DNA from 2 places in the Streptomyces sp. P17 genome. Region 1 is predicted to be linked to the other one. Evidence: riboswitches for the same ligand, from Rfam matches in the RefSeq annotation. Region 1 holds a riboswitch; the other holds the start of a gene.
The links. A riboswitch is a leader RNA that binds a small molecule or an ion and turns the genes downstream of it on or off. The one in region 1 is predicted to bind S-adenosylmethionine.

Region 2: linked by a shared signal. The riboswitch ahead of RMT89_RS00050 (aminotransferase class V-fold PLP-dependent enzyme) and the one ahead of thrC (threonine synthase) in region 1 are both predicted to bind S-adenosylmethionine.

Annotation. Positions count from the first base shown of each region.
Region 1 covers NZ_JAVRBF010000018.1:114,819-120,484, forward strand. Annotated here, with positions in the region: gene RMT89_RS14460 (cold-shock protein) at 262-465, opposite strand; gene RMT89_RS14465 (MoaD/ThiS family protein) at 896-1,171, opposite strand; gene thrC (threonine synthase) at 1,168-2,454, opposite strand; SAM riboswitch class I at 2,473-2,616, opposite strand; gene RMT89_RS14475 (glucosyl-3-phosphoglycerate synthase) at 2,759-3,703, shown strand; gene RMT89_RS14480 (trehalose-6-phosphate synthase) at 3,766-5,169, shown strand; gene RMT89_RS14485 (1-phosphofructokinase family hexose kinase) at 5,166-5,666, opposite strand, start outside.
Region 2 covers NZ_JAVRBF010000001.1:4,683-10,348, forward strand. Annotated here, with positions in the region: gene RMT89_RS00035 (Rieske 2Fe-2S domain-containing protein) at 1-800, shown strand, start outside; gene RMT89_RS00040 (cytochrome bc complex cytochrome b subunit) at 797-2,428, shown strand; gene trpD (anthranilate phosphoribosyltransferase) at 2,568-3,632, shown strand; SAM riboswitch class IV at 3,708-3,824, shown strand; gene RMT89_RS00050 (aminotransferase class V-fold PLP-dependent enzyme) at 3,959-5,320, shown strand; gene RMT89_RS00055 (PQQ-binding-like beta-propeller repeat protein) at 5,651-5,666, shown strand, end outside.

The DNA.
Region 1 (5,666 bases):
ACGGCCCCGGCGGATGGTTCCTTGCCCCACCCGGCCCGTGGACCTCACCGACCCGGTCCTTCGTTGTCACTCTCACCTTCAGAGTGCTAACGCCAATGATTAGCACTCGACCCATGCGAGTGCAAGCGGCTCTCGGGGATCGGGCGGGGCCGGTGCCCGGTGAGACCCGGGCACGCGGAAGGGCCCGCACCCGAGGGGTTGGGTCCCCGAGGTGCGAGCCCTTCAGCAGAAGACGTCGCTTGCGGTTCGTTGGTCGCGCGTTCAGGCAGAGACGCGAACCATGTCGGCCTGCGGGCCTTTCTGGCCCTGCGAGATCTCGAACTCAACCCGCTGGCCTTCTTCAAGGGTGCGGTAGCCGTCCATCTGGATCGCGCTGTAGTGGACGAAAACATCCGCACCACCGTCGACCGCGATGAAGCCGTACCCCTTCTCCGCGTTGAACCACTTGACGGTGCCCTGAGCCATGCCTAACTCCCCTATTACTGGCCCTTGCACAGATCCACACTTCGCGGATCCGGGTCAGACCTCACCCCCCACGGTTTGGGGGCGTGCGCCGGAACGCGTCGACCGCGGCTGAATGTATCTGTCCAACTGCCGTCTGCAACAGGTCAATCGGACGAGAATTCTGGACGCACCGGGTCCGGAATATAGTGAGAATTCGCCCGAATTCAGGGCAAGTCGGGCCCCATAAAGGGAGCATAAGGCGCAAAAGGCTCGCACACTTTGGCTACTTCTCGTCGCATACGGCGTCGGTACTCATATGCGCCCGGCATGCGGGGAGCAGCAGGTTCCCCAACTGTACCGTGCTCAACCATGCAGAATTGCCCCCTCCGTTTGTCTTACGGAGAGGGCAATTCGATGAACTCTGGGTGACGCACCTTACCGACGGTAACGATCAGCCGCCGGCGACCGCCGGAATGATGGAAACTCCGGCGCCGTCCGGGGTCGCCGTCTCCAGGCCCTGCTCGAAGCGGACGTCGTCGTCATTGACGTACACATTCACGAAACGGCGCAGCTTGCCCTGGTCGTCCAGGACGCGGGCGGCGATTCCGGTGTGGTTCTTCTCCAGGTCGGCGATGACCTCGGCGAGGGTGCCACCCTCGGCCGTCACCTCGGCGGCACCACCGGTGTAGGTGCGCAGGATGGTGGGGATGCGGACGTTGACACTCATGATGCGAGGCCAGCCTCTCGGAAGGAGTCGAGGTTCGGGCGGATGGTCGCAGTGAGGCCGGTGCCGGCCACCGCGTCCAGGGTCTTGAGGCCGTCGCCGGTGTTGAGGACGACCGTCGTCTTGGCGGGGTCGAGGACGCCGTTCTCGATCAGCTTGCGCGTCACGCCGACGGTCACGCCACCCGCCGTCTCCGCGAAGATGCCCTCGGTCCGCGCCAGCAGCTTGATCGCGTCGACGACCTGCTCGTCCGTCACGTCCTCCACCGCGCCGCCGGTGCGGCGGGCGATGTCCAGGACGTACGGCCCGTCCGCCGGGTTGCCGATGGCCAGCGACTTGGCGATGGTGTTCGGCTTCTGCGGCCGGACCACGTCGTGGCCCTCCTTGTAGGCCACCGACACCGGCGAGCACCCCTCGGCCTGCGCGCCGAAGATCTTGTACGGCCTGTCCTCGACGAGCCCGAGCTTGATCAGCTCCTGCAGACCCTTGTCGATCTTCGTCAGCTGCGAGCCGGAGGCGATGGGGACGACGATCTGGTCCGGCAGCCGCCAGCCGAGCTGCTCGCAGATCTCGTACGCCAGGGTCTTGGACCCCTCCGCGTAGTACGGCCGCAGATTGACGTTGACGAAGCCCCAGCCCTCGCCGGCCGGGTCGCCGATCAGCTCGGAGCAGAAACGGTTCACGTCGTCGTAGTTGCCCTCGATGCCGATGAGTTCACCGCCGTAGACCGCGGCCATGACGACCTTGCCCTGCTCCAGGTCGTGCGGGATGAACACGCAGGAGCGGAAGCCGGCGCGGGCGGCGGCGGCGCCGACGGCACCGGCGAGGTTGCCGGTCGACGAGCAGGAAAGCGTCGTGAAGCCGAAGGCACGGGCGGCCTCCAGGGCCTGGGCGACGACCCGGTCCTTGAAGGAGTGCGTCGGGTTGCCGGAGTCGTCCTTCACATACAAACCGCCGGTCACGCCGAGCTCGCGGGCCAGGTTGTCGGCCTTGACGAGCTTGGTCCAGCCGGGGTTGAGGTTGGGCTTGTCGGCCACGTCCGCGGGGACGGGCAGCAGGGGCGCGTAACGCCAGATGTTCGCGGGTCCCGCTTCGATGCGCTTGCGGAGCTCCTCGGTGTCGTACGCCGAGAAGTCGTAGGCGATCTCCAGCGGGCCGAAACACTCCTCGCACGCGAAGACGGGTCCGAGAGGGACGCGATGTCCGCACTCGCGGCAGCTCAGGGCAGCGGCGGGACCGAGGTCGACGGTGGGATTCGTGGTGCTTGCGGCAGTCTGCACAGCCATGTGAGGCGAGGCCCTTTCTCCTCATCTTCCTCACGACGCATCTCGCCGTGAGACGGATTTGGCACCTTCCCTAGCCGGGAGCCTCGCAATGGAGAACGAGAACCGACTGGAGGGTTGCCGGGGCTTCATCGGGCCGTATCCCTCTGCCCCTCTGGATGAGCGGTATGTAGTTGTAGACGCAAACGACCCCCGACATGCGATGGTCATCAGCGTTGCTCAAGACTGTAACCGAAGGCCAGGACAGTTGAGATTGCCGTCCGAACCGCGAGACACGATCCGCGAAACACGTGAGGAGCCGCCGACTGTGCTGGAAGAAGTCGAGCGCTGGCTGAGCACCCGCTCCTGGTCCGTGACCGACCGCCCGCTCCATCAGATCCTGGCCGCGAAACGCAGCTCGGGCCAGACGGTCTCCGTCGTGCTGCCCGCGCTCAACGAGGAGGAGACGGTCGGCGACATCGTCGCCGTCATCCGGCATGACCTGATGCACCAGGTCCCGCTGGTCGACGAGATCGTCGTCGTCGACTCCGGATCGACCGACCGCACCTCCGAGGTCGCCGCGGCGGCCGGGGCGACGGTCGTGCACCGCGACGCGATCCTGCCCCGTCTGCCCGCCGTGCCCGGCAAGGGCGAGGTGCTCTGGCGCTCGCTGCTGGTCACCCGCGGCGACATCGTCTGCTTCATCGACGCGGACCTGAAGGAGTTCTCCTCGGACTTCGTCTCGGGGATCGTCGGCCCGCTGCTCACCGATCCCGGGGTGGACCTCGTCAAGGCGATGTACGACCGCCCGCTCGGGCAGGCGGCGGGCCAGGGCGGCCGGGTCACCGAGCTGATGGCCCGCCCGCTGCTGAACATGCACTGGCCCCAGCTCGCCGGCTTCGTACAACCGCTCGGCGGCGAGTACGCGGCCCGCCGCTCCCTGCTGGAACAGCTCCCCTTCCCCGTCGGCTACGGCGTCGAGCTCGGCATGCTGATCGACGCGCTGCACCTGGTGGGCCTGGACGCGCTGGCCCAGGTCGACGTGGGGGTGCGCAGGCACCGGCACCAGGACGGGCAGGCGCTCGGCCGGATGTCCGCCGCGATCTACCGCACGGCCCAGCTCAGGCTGGCCCGCGGACACCTCATCCGTCCCTCGCTCATCCAGTTCGAGCGCGGCGAGGACGGTTTCGAGCCGCGGACGTACTCGGTGGACACCGAGGAACGGCCGCCGATGGTGGAGATCGCCGAATACGCGTCACGCAAGGTGGCGTAACGCTCGTCTCGTCCAGCGGCTCGTACGTTTGAGCGTTTACGGCACGGGCTAGGTTGGAGCACATGGCTTCCACGCACGTGGCTTCCCCACTCGGTGCCGCTCAGGTGCTGGTCGCGTCGAATCGCGGCCCGGTCTCCTACGAGGTCCAGCAGGACGGCTCGCTGCGCGCCAAGCGCGGGGGCGGCGGACTGGTGTCGGGCCTGTCGGCCATCGGCCCGGACGCCGGCGCCCTGTGGGTGTGCTCGGCGCTGTCCGACGGCGACCGCGAGGCGGTGCGGCGCGGGGAGGGCGAGTCCGGCGTACGGATGCTCGACATCCCGGCGGACGTGCACGCGGACGCGTACAACGGCGTCGCGAACTCGGTGCTCTGGTTCGTCCATCACATGCTGTACCAGACGCCGCTGGAGCCGGTGTTCGACGCCGGTTTCCGGCGGCAGTGGGAGAACTACGCCCACTACAACCGCGCCTTCGCCGAGGCACTGGCCGACGAGGCGGCCGAGGGGGCGGCGGTCCTGGTCCAGGACTACCACCTGACGCTGGTGCCGGGACTGCTCCGCAAGCTCCGCCCCGACCTGCGCATCGGCCACTTCTCGCACACCCCGTGGGCCCCGGTGGACTACTTCCGCATGCTGCCCGACCAGGTGGTGCGCGAGGTGCTGGAGGGCATGCTCGGCGCAGACCGGCTGGGTTTCCTCACCCGGCGCTGGGCCGACGCGTTCACCGCGTGCTGCACGGAGCTGGCGGGCGGGCTCGGGGACACCGAGGTCGGCGTGCACGGTCTGGGCGCGGACGCGGACTTCCTGCGCAAGCGGTCCCACGAGGCCGACGTCGAGGAGCGGATGGCGGCACTGAAGGCGGAGATCGGCGCGGGCCGCAGGACGATCGTCCGCGTCGACCGGACCGAGCTGTCGAAGAACATCGTGCGCGGGCTGCTGGCCTACCGGCAGCTCCTCGACGACCGCCCCGAGTGGCGGGAACGGGTCGTGCACGTGGCGTTCGCCTACCCCTCCCGGCAGGACCTCGCGGTCTACCGGGACTACACGGCCGAGGTGCAGCGCCTCGCGGACGACATCAACTCCCAGTACGGCACCCCGGGCTGGACCCCGGTCGTACTCCACGTCAAGGACGACTTCGCACGCTCCCTGGCCGCGTACCGGCTCGCCGACGTGGCCCTCGTCAACCCCATCCGGGACGGCATGAACCTCGTCGCCAAGGAGGTGCCGGTCGTCTCGGACGAGGGGTGCGCGCTGGTGCTGTCGCGGGAGGCGGGGGCGTACGAGGAGCTCGGCGAGGACGCGATCGTGGTGAACCCGTACGACGTCCTGGGCACCGCGCGGGCCCTGCACGAGGCCCTGACGATGCCGCCCCACGAACGCGCCGAGCGCACCAAGCGCCTCACGGCGGCGGCCACGGCACTGCCGCCGGCACAGTGGTTCATGGAGCAGTTGCGGGCGCTGCGCGCTTAGGCAGCCATGCCCTCGGGGCTCACCGAGATCCGCCCGAGCAGCTCCTGGTACGCCCGCCCGTCGAACTCCCCCGCCACCGGCGCCAGCACGCTCGCCGCGGACAGGGCGGCCGCGCGGGCCAGGCGGTCCGGCCAGGGGAGCCCCTCGACCAGGCCCGACAGCAGGCCGGCGACCGCCGCGTCGCCCGCGCCCGTCGGGTTGCCGCGCAGGGGGCCGGGCGGGGTGGCGCGCCAGCGGCCCTCGGGGGTGTGGGCGAGGAGGCCGTCGGCGCCGAGAGAGGCGACCACGGTGTGGGCGCCGCGGCGGCGGGCGTCCTGGGTGGCGCGCAACGGCTCGTGGGAGCCGGTGAGTTCGGCCAGCTCGTCGGCGTTGGGCTTGATGATGTCGGGGCGGGCGGCGACGGCCCGGCGCAGGGGTTCGCCGCTGGTGTCCAGCAGTACGGGGACGCCCGCGGCGCGGGCCGCGCGGACGAGGCCCGCGTAGGCGCCGACCGGGAC
Region 2 (5,666 bases), on a different contig from region 1:
TCTTCCCGCTGGGTCACATCAGCGCGCTGAACTTCGCGCTGGGCATGACGCTGGGTGTCTCGCTGTTCTGCATCGGCGCGGGCGCCGTCCACTGGGCCCGCACCCTGATGTCGGACGTCGAGGTCGCCGACGAGCGGCACCCGATCGAGGCGTCGCCGGAGGTCAAGGCCAAGGTTCTGGCCGACTTCGCGGACGGCGCCAAGGAGTCCGCGATCGGCCGTCGCAAGCTGATCCGGAACACGATGTTCGGTGCGCTGGCCCTGTTCCCGCTCTCCGGTGTCGTCCTGCTGCGTGACCTCGGCCCGCTGCCCGGAACCAAGCTCCGCCACACCCTGTGGTCCAAGGGCAAGCTGCTCGTCAACATGAACACCAACGAGCCGCTGCGTCCCTCGGACGTCGCGGTCGGCTCCCTCACCTTCTGCAAGCCGGAGGGCCTGGAGGAGGACGACGAAGAGTTCCAGACCGAGATCGCCAAGGCCGCTTTGATGATCGTTCGGATCCAGCCGGACAACATCAAGGACAAGCGCGAGCTTGAGTGGTCGCACGAGGGCATCGTCGCGTACTCGAAGATCTGCACCCACGTGGGTTGCCCGATCTCCCTGTACGAGCAGCAGACGCACCACGCGCTGTGCCCCTGCCACCAGTCCACCTTCGACCTCTCCGACGGTGCCCGAGTGATCTTCGGTCCCGCCGGTCACGCCCTGCCGCAGCTGCGCATCGGCGTGAACGACGAGGGCTACCTCGAGGCGCTCGGCGACTTCGAAGAGCCCGTCGGTCCTGCATTCTGGGAGCGCGGATGAGTACCAACGAGAAGAACGAGCGGCGCGGTAAAGCGCCCGCCGGCGAGCGTGTCGCCGACTGGGCCGACGGCCGGCTCGGCATCTACGGCCTGGCCAAGGCCAATATGCGCAAGATCTTCCCCGACCACTGGTCGTTCATGTTGGGTGAGGTCTGCCTCTACAGCTTCATCATCATCATCCTCACGGGTGTGTATCTGACGCTGTTCTTCCATCCGTCGATGAACGAGGTGGAGTACACGGGCAGTTACGTCCCGCTGCAGGGACAGCTGATGTCCGAGGCGTTCAACTCGACCATGCGCATCTCCTTCGATGTGCGCGGTGGTCTGCTGATCCGGCAGATCCATCACTGGGCGGCGCTGATCTTCCTCGCCGGCATGTTCGTGCACATGATGCGCGTGTTCTTCACGGGCGCGTTCCGCAAGCCGCGTGAGATCAACTGGCTGTTCGGCTTCCTGCTGTTCGTCCTCGGCATGTTCACCGGCTTCACCGGTTACTCGCTCCCGGACGACCTGCTCTCCGGCACCGGTGTCCGCTTCATGGAGGGCGCGGTCCTGTCCGTGCCGATCGTCGGCACGTACCTGTCGTTCTTCCTCTTCGGCGGGGAGTTCCCGGGCGGCGACTTCGTGGCCCGCTTCTACTCGGTCCACATCCTGCTGCTGCCGGGCATCATGCTAGGTCTGGTGGTCGCCCACCTGATCCTGGTCGTCTACCACAAGCACACGCAGTACGCGGGTCCCGGCAAGACCAACAAGAACGTCGTCGGCATGCCGCTGCTGCCGGTCTACATGGCCAAGGCCGGAGGCTTCTTCTTCCTGGTCTTCGGTGTCATCGCGGCCGTCTCGGCGATCGCCACGATCAACCCGATCTGGACCATGGGCCCCTACCGTCCGGACCAGGTGTCCACCGGCGCCCAGCCCGACTGGTACATGGGCTTCTCCGAGGGTCTGATCCGTGTCATGCCGGGCTGGGAGATCAACTTCTGGGGTCACACGCTCGTCCTGGGTGTGTTCATCCCGCTGATGATCTTCCCGCTGGTCCTGGTCGCGATCGCGGTCTACCCGTTCATCGAGGCCTGGGTCACCGGCGACAAGCGCGAGCACCACATCCTGGACCGTCCGCGCAACGCGCCGACGCGTACGGCCTTCGGTGTCGCGTGGATCACCTGGTACATGGTCCTGCTGATCGGTGGTGGAAACGACCTGTGGGCCACCCACTTCCGCCTGTCGATCAACGCCATCACCTGGTTCGTCCGGATCGCGTTCTTCGTCGCCCCGGTCCTCGCGTTCGTCATCACCAAGCGGATCTGCCTCGGCCTGCAGCGCCGGGACAAGGACAAGGTGCTGCACGGCCGCGAGTCGGGCATCATCAAGCGCCTGCCGCACGGTGAGTTCATCGAGGTGCACGAGCCGCTCAGCCAGGAGCAGCTGCACACCCTCACCGCGCACGAGCAGTACAAGCCGGCCGAGATCGGCCCGTTGGTCGACGAGAACGGTGTCGAGCGCAAGGTGAAGGGCTCCGAGAAGCTGCGCGTCAAGCTCAGCAAGGCGTACTACGGCGAGGAAGCCCAGATTCCGAAGCCGACCGTCGAGGAGTACAAGGAGATCACGAGCGGCCACGGCCACCACTGATCGCTGCGCACGCCACGCCACGGCCGAAGGGCTCCGTCCGCTGTACGGACGGGGCCCTTCGCCGTGCCCCGGCCTGGATAGGGTGGGGGCACATCTTTCAGGTGCACACACCTCTGCTACGACACTCAGGAGCGGCCTTATGAGCGCTGTGACCCCCGCTGGAGGCGACACCGCGGCGGGCCGTTCCTGGCCCCGGTTGCTGAACGGCCTGCTGGAGGGGCGCGATCTGAGCGCCGACGACACGGCCTGGGCGATGGACCTGATCATGCGCGGCGAGGCGACCGACGCGCAGATCGCCGGGTTCGTGGTGGCGCTGCGGGCCAAGGGCGAGACCGTCGAGGAGATCACCGGCTTCGTCCGGACGATGTACGAGCACGCGAATGTGATCGAGGTGTCCGGCGACACCGTGGACATCGTCGGCACCGGCGGGGACGGCGCCAAGACCGTCAACATCTCCACGATGTCCGCGATCGTCGTGGCCGGCGCGGGCGCCAAGGTCGTCAAGCACGGCAACCGGGCTGCGTCCTCCGCCTCCGGCTCCTCGGACGTCCTGGAGAAGCTCGGGGTGAATCTGAACCTTCCCGTGCCCCGGGTGCCGTCCGTGGCCGAGGAGGCCGGGATCACCTTCTGCTTCGCGGCCAAGTTCCACCCCGCGATGCGGCACGCGGGCGCGGCGCGCGGGCAGTTGGGGATCAGGACGGTCTTCAACGTCCTCGGTCCGCTCACCAACCCGGCCCGGGTGCGGGCGCAGGCGGTCGGGGTCGCCGACCCTCGGATGGCGCCGATCGTCGCGGGTGTGTTCGCCGAGCGCGGCAACTCCTCGCTGGTGTTCCGCGGTGACGACGGCCTGGACGAGCTGACCACGACCTCGACCTCCCGGGTCTGGATCGTCCGGGACGGCAAGGTCACCGAGGAGTCCTTCGACCCGCGGGACGTCGGCATCGACCTCGTCCCGGTGGAGGCGCTGCGGGGCGCGGACGCGTCGTACAACGCGGATGTGGCGCGGCGCCTGCTGAACGGCGAGACCGGGCCCGTCCGGGACGCGGTCCTGCTCAACTCTGCGGCGGCCCTGGTGGCTCTCCACCCGACGGAGGCGCCCCTGGCGGAGCAGATCCGCACCGGCATGGCGAAGGCGGCGGAGTCGATCGACTCCGGCGCGGCCAAGCGGACATTGGAGCGCTGGGTGACCGCGAGCAACGCGTAGCGGTCACCGGTCGTCGTCCCGTAATCCGGACACGGGTTGCGGGGCGACGATCACTTCCCTTAAGTTCCTGTACCAGGTCATGAGTGACAGTCATGAGGCCCCGGCCGACTGTCCGGCAACCCTCCGTCCGTGGCGGGGTGCCCCGGGTGAAGACCAGGCCGTGAGCAGCAAGGCTCACGGCAAGCGCGGACCCCTCGCGATACACCAGGGGTCCTGGGTCGTTCGAGGGAGTCTTCCGTGAGCAAGCGAATGCGATAGGGCCGCCGAGCCCCGCCTCCGCACACCCCTTTTCGCTCATCTTCTCCGTCTGTCACGGGAGCTTCGCCATGTCTGTCTCCACCGCTGCCCTCGACCGTTCCGTTTGTTCCCCGCTGCCTGTTCTGGGCCGGGATGTCACCGTCCCGCTCGTCACCGGCGGCGAGGTCACGTACGCCGCGCTCGACTACGCCGCCAGCGCCCCCGCGCTCCAGCGGGTCTGGGACGACGTGGCCGCCTACGCGCCGTACTACGGCAGCGTGCACCGGGGCGCCGGGTATCTCTCGCAGCTGTCGACCGACCTCTTCGAGAACGCCCGCAAGACCGTCGCCGAGTTCCTCGACTGCCGCGCCGACGACCAGCTGATCTTCACCCGGTCCACCACCGACTCGCTCAACCTCCTCGCTGCCGCCCTCCCCGCCGACTGCCAGGTCTTCGTCTTCGAGACCGAGCACCATGCCTCCCTGCTGCCCTGGCGCGCCGCGAAGGTCACCTGCCTCAACGCCCCGCGCACCCCGCAGCAGGCCGTGGCGACCCTGGAGCGCGCCCTCGCCGACCGCGACCCGTACGGTCCGGCCCTGGTCTGTGTCACCGGCGCCTCGAACGTCACCGGGGAGCTGTGGCCGGTGCGGGAACTGGCCGCCGCCGCCCACGCGCACGGCGCCCGGATCGTCCTCGACGCCGCACAGCTCGCCCCGCACCACCCGGTCTCGGTCCAGGACCTGGACGTCGACTGGGTCGCCTTCTCCGGCCACAAGCTCTACGCCCCCTTCGGCTCCGGCGTCCTCGCCGGCCGCGCCGACTGGCTGCTCGCGGCCGAGCCCTACCTCGCGGGCGGCGGCGCCAGCCGTAAGGTCACCCGGCGTGCGGACGGGGGAGTGGACGTGGAGTGGCACGAGAGCGCGGCGCGCCATGAGGCCGGCTCGCCGAACGTCATCGGCGCCTACTCCATCGCCTCGGCCTGCAAGGCGTTGACGGACGCCGGATTCGACACCCTGGTCGCCCGGGAGCAGTACCTGATCGAGAAGGTCCGCGAGGGCCTCGCCGAGGTCCCCGAGGTCAGGATCCTCTCCCTGTTCGGCGACGACGCCCCGCGCGTCGGCGTCATCTCCTTCGTCGTCGACGGCTGGAACAGCTCCCACTTCGCCGCCGCCCTCTCCGCCGAGTACGGCATCGGCGTCCGCGACGGTCTGTTCTGCGCCCACCCCCTGGTCCGCACCCTGCTCGGCAGCGACCCGGGGACCCAGGGCGAGTGCGGCGCCCCCGAGGCGGCACCCGGCGAGAAGTCCCTGAACGCCATCCGGGTCAGCTTCGGCGCGGGCACCCCGGACGAGCACGTGGTGCGTTTCGTGACCGCGGTGCGCGAACTCGTCACCGACGGCGCGAAGTGGAACTACCGCACCGAGGACGGGCGTTGCGTCCCCGCGGTGTGATCCGCTGACGTACGCTCCGCGACGACGATCTGTCCCAGGTGCCCGAGGAGTTCCGGCCGCTGGTGGAGTCCTGTCTGCGCCCGGACCCGGCCGGACGGCCGGTGCCGGAGGCCGTCATGGCGGCCGTGGGACACACGGAGGCGTCGCTGCCCGCTGCCGTGCGACCGGGCTGGTTCACCGGCGGCGGTGCGCGGTGGGTGCGGGGGGACGACGCGGAGCGGATGAGCGGCGTCGAGTACGTGGCCCCGGTGACGGTGCCGGACGCGGTCGTATCGCCCGGCGGGGCGCCGCTGCCGCCGTCGCGCCGCGGTGTGCTGCGGGCCGTGGCCGGTGGGGCCGTGGTGGC